Regions from separate parts of the Paenibacillus sp. Y568 genome, predicted to be linked through region 1. Evidence: predicted binding sites of a transcription regulator. Region 1 holds the regulator's gene; the other holds the start of a gene.

Region 1 (4,223 bases):
TCCTAAAGAAGATGTAATCTTAGCCGCACAGATGATTGTATGGTTAGCACAGACGGAGAACGGTGATGATGAAGAACTGAATCTTGGAGGGCGTGGCGGAGATTTCTGGGAAACCGTCTCTAGTGACTCTGATTCATGTCTTGGCCGTGCCTGCCCTTGGTTCCGTAAATGTTATTATCATCGTGCTAAGCATGAAGCGGGAATTGCTGATGTGGTTATTACGAACCACTCTAAGTTATTTACGGATGTTAAAGCTGGACATCAATTATTACCTGCTTATGAGCACTTAGTTATTGATGAAGCACATCATTTAGAAGACGTGGCAGGTAAGCATTTAGGTCTTCATATGAAATATTTCACCGTCGTCCATACACTTACAAGACTGTATAAAGATAATCGTAATGGACAATTTCCAGCGTTAATTCAACAACTTCGTTCTTCACATGATGAAAAGGCTTCGGATTGGATAACTTCCATCGATATATTGAGTGGCGAATTAATTGAAGTGAAGGAGCACTGGGACCGACTGAATGATATGTTGTTTGCTCTTCTTCCCGAGCGAAGTGATGCAGCTCCTGGTGAGACTGGACAATTCGTGCTTCGATTGCAACCTACAAAGAAACCAAAGGATTGGGAACTCTTGTCTGCAATTGAGAATCAAATATACGTAACGCTTGGAGAGGTCATTCGTAAATCGGAGAGAATGTTGAACGACATTAAAGAACTAGACGATTTCAACTCAGATAGTCTGATAACGGACATAAGCGGTCTGATTAAGGATTTATCGAGTGAACGCGAAGATCTTCACATGTTCATGGCGCTTAACGATTTAGGCAATGTTTACTGGATGGAGGCTAATGGACATTTCCGTAGCAAATCTCTACAATTGTATGCCGTGCCTGTCGATGTAAGCAAGCAGTTGAAGGAAGTGTTCTTCGATAAAAAGAAGAGTATTATTCTAACTTCAGCAACGTTATCTATCGAGAAATCCTTTCAGTATATGATTGAAAATCTAGGCTTACAAGAAGCATCAGATCAAGGTCGACTTGTAACAGTTCAGCTACCTTCGCCTTTTCGATATCGTGATCAGGCATTGCTCGTGATTCCACGTGACTTTCCAAGTGTTAAGGGAAGTGTAGGAGATGCTCTTTTTGTAGAGACGCTGGTGAAGTCGTTAGCTGACACAGCTATAGCTACGCATGGACGTATGTTAGTGTTATTCACATCCTATCGCATGCTTCGTCAAGTTTATGAACCATTACGTAATGAACTGTCTTCAAGTGATATAACGATACTCGGCCAAGGTGTTGATACTGGAAGTCGAAGCAAGTTGATTCGTCGTTTTCAAGACAGTAGTGCATCGGTACTGTTAGGAACAAGTAGCTTCTGGGAAGGTGTCGATATTCCCGGTGAAGCACTGACTTGTTTGGCCATTGTTCGACTACCATTTCAGCCACCGAACCATCCTTTGGTTGAAGCAAAGAGTGAACTTCTTAAGCAACAAAAGAAAAATCCATTCATGAAACTGTCGGTTCCGCAAGCGGTCATTCGGTTCAAACAAGGATTTGGTCGGTTAGTGCGTACTGCGAATGATAGGGGGATTGTAATCGTATATGATACGCGAGTAATCGAATCATATTACGGCAAACATTTCCTGTATTCATTACCTGGTCCTAAGATGGAGCATATGCCGACCAATCAAATGGTTCCACGGATTTCGGAGTGGTTAAGTGAAAGGGATCCTTCTTGAAGAAGGATCCTAAAGAGTTAATAATTAGGGGGAGCAAGAATGAAATCTGAAAAAATTTCAGAAGCTGTTGTACGCAGATTACCTGTATATCTGCGTTATCTTTCAGATCTTCAGAGACGTGAAGTAGCCACTGTCTCTTCACAGGAGTTAGGTCAAAAACTCGATTTGAATCCTGCACAAATTCGTAAAGATCTCGCTTATTTTGGAGACTTCGGACGTAAAGGTATAGGATATGACGTGGCCTATTTGATTGAGAAGATTGGTCATATCCTGAATCTCGATCAACAAATCAATGTGGTTCTAATAGGTGCAGGTAATCTTGGTCATGCTTTATCCAATTACAATGCTTATCTAAAGGAAAATTTAAAGATTATCGCTGTTTTTGATTCGTATGCTCCCAAGGTAGGTTCCGTTATTAATACGTTAAAGGTCCAACCTATGGAGGATCTAGTGGATACCATTAAGCAACAAAATATAAGAATAGGTATTATTACGGTTCCAGAAACAGAAGCACAGCATGTTGCAGATAAGTTAATAGAAGCTGGGATTAAGGCGATTTTGAATTTTGCACCTGTTGTGTTGAAAGCTCCAGCGGATGTTCGTATTCATGCAGCTGATTTCACAACGGATATGCTTAGTCTTGCTTATTATTTGGATAATGGAAAGGAAGAATCACATGACAGTGAACAATCAAACACAGAAATGGATCATTAAGAATGGTACGTTTGCTGTTCTGAATAATGAACAATCCGTTGTAAAGGGCTATATGCTTATTGAAGATGACCTTATAACGTATATTGGCGAGGACAAACCAGCTGATTCTGATCATATCCCCGTCGTTGATGGTACGCATCTTCTATTTTTACCTGGACTTGTGAATACACATGGACATGCGGCGATGTCATTACTAAGAGGTTATGGTGATGATTTAGCTCTCCAAGTGTGGTTGCAGGAAAAAATGTGGCCAATGGAGGAGAAGTTTACCTCAAAAGATGTTTATTGGGGATCATCGCTCTCTGTATTGGAAATGTTAAAAGGTGGAACAACTACTTTTCTAGACATGTATGATCATATGGATCAAGTCGCTAAAGTAGTGCAAGAATCGGGTATTCGTGCGGTACTAACAAGAGGTGTTATTGGGTTCTGTTCAGAAGAAATGCAACAACATAAACTTCAAGAAGCGATTGCCTTTGCAAAAGATTGGAACGGTCAAGCAGAAGGACGTATTACTACGATGATGTCCCCGCACGCGCCTTACACATGTCCTCCATCCTTTTTTGAGAAGTTTGTACAGGCAGCGCATGATCTAGATCTTCCGATGCATACACACATGTCTGAGACGCTGAGTGAAGTGGCACAGAATGTGACTGATTATGGTCTTAGACCTGTTCAACATTTAGAGAAACTCGGCATGTTCACACGTCCATCTCTTGTCGCTCATGGTGTACATTTGACAGATGAAGAAATTGACATATTAGCTGCCCATCAAGTGGGCGTGTCACATAACCCAGGAAGCAACTTGAAGCTAGCAAGTGGTATTGCACGGGTCACAGATCTATTGAAGGCAGGCGTAACTGTATCCTTAGGAACAGATGGTCCAGCGAGCAATAACAATTTAGATATGTTTGAAGAAATGCGTCTAGCAGCGCTTATTCACAAAGGTATTTCAGGAGATCCAACAGCAATTCCTGCTGCTGAAGCACTTCGAATGGGTACTAGTTATGGAGCCAAATCTCTATTTCTAGAAAACATAGGTAGATTGGCACCAGGTATGAAAGCAGACTTTATCGCATTAAATACCGATCAGGCTCATTTCCTACCACATACAGACTTCATCTCACATTCCATTTACTCTGCAAGTAGTAAAGATGTAGAGCATGTGTGGGTTAACGGCAAACAAGTTGTAAAGAATGGGGCTTGTCTTACTATGGATGAAGAGCGGATTCATCGTGAAGCTCAGTCATCTTTTGAAGGCTTATTAAACCGCTAAGATGATAGGCTATTCCTGATGAAAGGAAGTTCAGGTTGAAGAAGAACAAGAAGAGATGGATTTTACTAGGAATTGCAATCTGTGTGGTTGTATTGTTTGGACTCTATCGTTATTACATATATGTTATGAAGGACCAATGGAGCCAGGAAGACATCGCTATTACAGCAGCAAAGAAACAAACCGAATTAGTGAAAGTCACAAAAACGGACAAATCGGTGTGGGATAATGTAGTCTGGGTCATCGAAGGTAAAAATAAGGATGATCAAGCTCTTATCGTGTGGGTTCCATTCACAGATGAGTACAACGTAGACGAAACATCTGGGTCTGTGCATAGCGAATTTATAAAGGATGGATTATCTGAAAGACAGATTACTGCTATTATTCAGAGTGATCTTCCAAACATTGATGAGATTCGTTTACAGCTCGGGTTGTTTCATGGGACCCCTGTGTGGCAACTCTTTTACAAAGAGAAAGATCATTACT
Region 2 (4,223 bases), 200 kb from region 1:
ACCCACTCTGATGTTCTCTCCAAGTAGTTGCCAGTTTCACGATAATATTGCATAATTGCTCCACAAATTTCAATTAATTCTTCATCACTCTTAACTTTACAGAAGCTATCCGCAATACGAGGTTTGATACCTCCATTACCACCGACAAAGATTTCCCATCCTCCATCATTTCCGACGATACCGATATCTTTCGTACACGATTCCGCACAGTTCCGCGGACAACCATTCACAGCGTATTTAAATTTAGCAGGTAAATCGAGTCTCTCGAATTTACGTTCTAACAGAGCACCCATAGCCATAGAATCCTGTGTTCCGAATCGGCAGAATTGAGAACCTACACATGTCTTCACCGTACGTAGTGACTTGGCATAAGCATAGCCTGAAGGCATATCAAGTTCTTCCCATACGCTAGGCAAGTCTTCTTTCTTAACCCCAATTAGATCCAAGCGTTGTCCACCTGTCACTTTTACTACCTTAACATCATATTTTAAGGAAACATCAGCAATCTTCTTGAGTTCCTCTGGTGTTGTTACGCCGCCGTACATCCGTGGAACAACGGTATACGTACCATCCTTTTGGATATTTGCATTCATACGCTCATTCACAAAGCGTGATTCTTTCTCATCTTCATGAGTCTCAGGGTTCAACATCCCTAGATAATAATTAATTGCGGGACGGCACTTAGAGCATCCTTCTTGATTACTCCAACCCAGTACATTCATTACTTCACGCGTTGTAGATAACCCTTTAGCGGTAATCTGTGCTACAACTTCATCTCTATCGAGAGTCGTACAACCACAAATTCCTTGTTTGGCTGCTGTCTTGAATCCATCTCCAAGAACATACTGCAATATTTGCTCAACGACTGGTTTACAGCCACCACATGATCGGGTTGCACCAGTACAAGCTTTAATCTCATCTACTGTTGTTAGACCCTGATCCGTTATAACATCAACAATTGTTTTTTTAGTTACACCATTACATCCACAAACAATTTCATCGTCAGCCATAGTCTCTACCGATGACTGTTTATTAGCGCCACCACCACAACATCCTGTTCCCATAATCGTGCTGTAAATTTCATCTGTCATTTCAGACTGTTGTTTAATCAATTTTTGTAGATTGGAAGACTCCGTTACATCCCCGAATAATACTGCTCCCACAATGACGTTATCACATAGAAGGACTTTCTTATATGTTCTTTTCCACTCGTCTTTAGCAGAGATCACCGTATGTTTGGGCTCTTCAACAAACTCTCCTGCTGAGAATACGTCGACACCAGAGATCTTTAGCTTAGTTGCCACGATAGAACCCTCATATGGATTCGTATCTACTCCGCAAATATGCTTAGCCAATACATTTCCTTGTTCAAATAATGGTGCTACAAGCCCATAACATATTCCTCTATGCTCTGTACACTCACCAACAGAATATACACCATCACATGAAGTAAGCATGTAATCATCTACAATAATACCTCGTCCTACTTCCATGTTACTAGCTTTGGCAAGAGCTATGTTCGGTTTAATACCTACAGCCATAACCACAAGTTCTGCATCCAAAATACTACCGTCGCTGAAACGCAACCCACTTACTCGATCTTCCCCAATAAGTTCAGAAGTTTGTTTTCCCATAGCGAATTTAATGCCTTGACGTTCCAATTCCGCTTGTAACATCGAAGAAGCGCTGTGATCTAGTTGACGCTCCATAATATCTTCCATAAGATGAACGACAGTTACATCCATTCCCAAATTCACAAGTCCTTTGGCTGCTTCTAACCCTAACAGCCCCCCACCAATAACCGCAGCTTTTTTATATTTCTTAGCAGCTTCAAGCATTTGGTTACAGTCACTAATATCTCGGAAGCCTACTACGCCCTCTTTGTCGCTGCCAGGAATAGGTAGAATGAACGGATTAGAACCTGTAGCAATGATAAGTTTGTCGTAACTTTCCGTCATACCCTTATCAGTTGTTATCTGTTTATTTGTTGTATCAATATGTGTCACTGTTGTCGTCGTATGCAATGTAATGTTATTGTCCTTGTACCAATTCCAATCGTTCAGAACGATATCGTCAACCGTTTTGCTACCCTCTAGAACGTAGGAGAGCATTATACGGTTATAGTTAGGATGTGGTTCACTACCAAATACCGTAATATCAAATGAATCACTTAATTTTAGAATTTGTTCAACTGTACTTATGCCAGCCATACCATTACCAATAACGATTAATTTTTCTCTTTTAGATGATACCATGTTCGATTGCCTCCCTCTCTGCCTTGCTTATAAAAATATTATAACATGGGAATGAACACTGGTTGTGATTTCATTCACATGAATTGTGAATAATATCACAAATATGTTCACAATTTAAAATACATGTGAACATATTCCATGATAAATGACCTTGCTGTTTCGACATATCCGTTTGTCACAAGGTTAATATTTGCAAATATATTTTGAATACGCTTATAAGCTATGCTGAATTCCTACCTGTTATGTTTGGACTAGTAAATGGTAACATAGCAGAGTTCAGCACAGCTTAAAAACCAATTCCAACCAAATTCCATTCCCTTAGGAGGATTGCATTCCTACTATCTCAGGACTGAACCCGTCGCATGATAAGGAATTACCACAGTATCAGGCTTGAAAACGCGGAAACAATATATTGTTCTCTAAATGCACATGTTCATATGTCATTCGTTCAAGTTCAGCAAGTCTTTCGTACGTTAAACGATACGTAGTGCAAGCATGGATCGGAGGTGTGAAATCATTCGTGATTTCTCTGATCTCTTTTAGAATATCACCTGCTTTGTCATGCTCCTCCTCCAATGTCCCAATAGCATTGTTAAGCTCTTGGTTAGCAGATCCATCAAGTGATTGATCTAGGGCAACCATCTTAGGAAAGATTTGCTCTTCTTCATTAGATGTATGTTCAAGCAATTCATCCTTTAGCTGTGTGAACAGAACGTATAATTGTGCCAAATGAAGATCATGATCACCATGAACTCGATTAACTCTCGCCACATTCTTATATATAGCAGGAAGTTCCTCGCGTAAATAATCGTGATGTTTACTTACAATATAATGAATTAAAGCTTCTGAACTCATTTCAGTAAAATAGTTAGCTCCTTCATGATCTTCATTTAAGCCGGCATGGTTGTCTGCAAGATTGCGTAACTCCTCTAATACTTGATTAATATCCAAGCCTTTCTCCTCAACCGCTTCGATTAGTGGCCGTTTGCCACCACAACAGAAGTCAATTTTGTGATCCCGGAAATAATCGCTGGCTTTCGGAAATTGTATAACAATATCACTTACTATGTTATCACTACTGAAAAGGGGTTTAGTTGACATTATGAATTCCTCCTAGGGTTGCTTTCTTTCTTACCTTTTTAGGCTACACCTAGGAGAGAAGGAGGATTGTGATTGTACTCACAAGAATCATATTACTTTCAAATTAGTTGATAGAAGCTTCCATAAAGGTTCTGCATCCATTACTATTTTTAAGATATGGACCAATGCCTTGAAAGTTGGAACGGTTAATGTATACCCCTGTCATCCAAGTACCCTTCAAAGGAGTTCCTTCTGTTTGGATCAGTAAAGAGGGAGCTGGGATTAATTCTTGGTAGATCGGGAGCTTGGTCTTATGCTTCTTATAAGGTTTGCCAAGTTCAATAAGAGGATTAACACTCATATAGGTAGGTACAAAATACGAAGAGATCGTCTCTAGTTCTTCACTATTATAAAAGGCATCTTGCCCCAAAAAGGGATGCAGCAAAATGATTTTTTCAAATTGGGACCATATCATCATTTGTAGAATCATACTTTGCAATTTGGCATTAGGTAGGCTTCTTTGTTCCTTATTCCCATCTATCTTTGTCTGCCACTCATAACCGATGCATTTCCAACCCTTTGGACCTTGAATCCATTTCTGAAATACACCCTCTTGATTGTGATTTGTTATCCTATGAGTAACAGTAGAATGAGTTGAAGGTGGGTCAGTACACACCAACTGAGGCAAATACCGACCAAGCAACTCTAGTGCCTTATCGTAGACATATTGCACTTTTATCGAGGCGTTTTCAAGTTCAGCAATGTCCTCTTTACCATATACGACTTCTTGGGTGGGTACATTTTTTCCCAATCTATCTCCTCCTTCAATACGTATTCAATCATTTTTTTCCAATTATACTACAAATCCCGCATATAGGTGATGAATAT

Evidence for each region. The regulator Rex, encoded in region 1, represses fermentation and respiration genes when NADH is low (regulators of the CRP and FNR family bind a similar motif). The targets are predictions, from matches to a motif close to TTGTGAAATATTTCACAA.
Region 2: the regulator Rex is predicted to act here: its motif matches at 2,339-2,356, upstream of nirB (nitrite reductase large subunit NirB).

Annotation. Positions count from the first base shown of each region.
Region 1 covers NZ_JCAIUM010000001.1:89,367-93,589, reverse strand. The annotation lists gene dinG (ATP-dependent DNA helicase DinG) at 1-1,750, shown strand, start outside; gene AC1D7X_RS00390 (redox-sensing transcriptional repressor Rex) at 1,790-2,464, shown strand; gene AC1D7X_RS00385 (amidohydrolase) at 2,427-3,740, shown strand; gene AC1D7X_RS00380 (cell wall elongation regulator TseB-like domain-containing protein) at 3,776-4,223, shown strand, end outside.
Region 2 covers NZ_JCAIUM010000001.1:291,653-295,875, forward strand. The annotation lists gene nirB (nitrite reductase large subunit NirB) at 1-2,255, opposite strand, end outside; gene ric (iron-sulfur cluster repair di-iron protein) at 2,640-3,356, opposite strand; gene AC1D7X_RS01470 (hypothetical protein) at 3,460-4,146, opposite strand.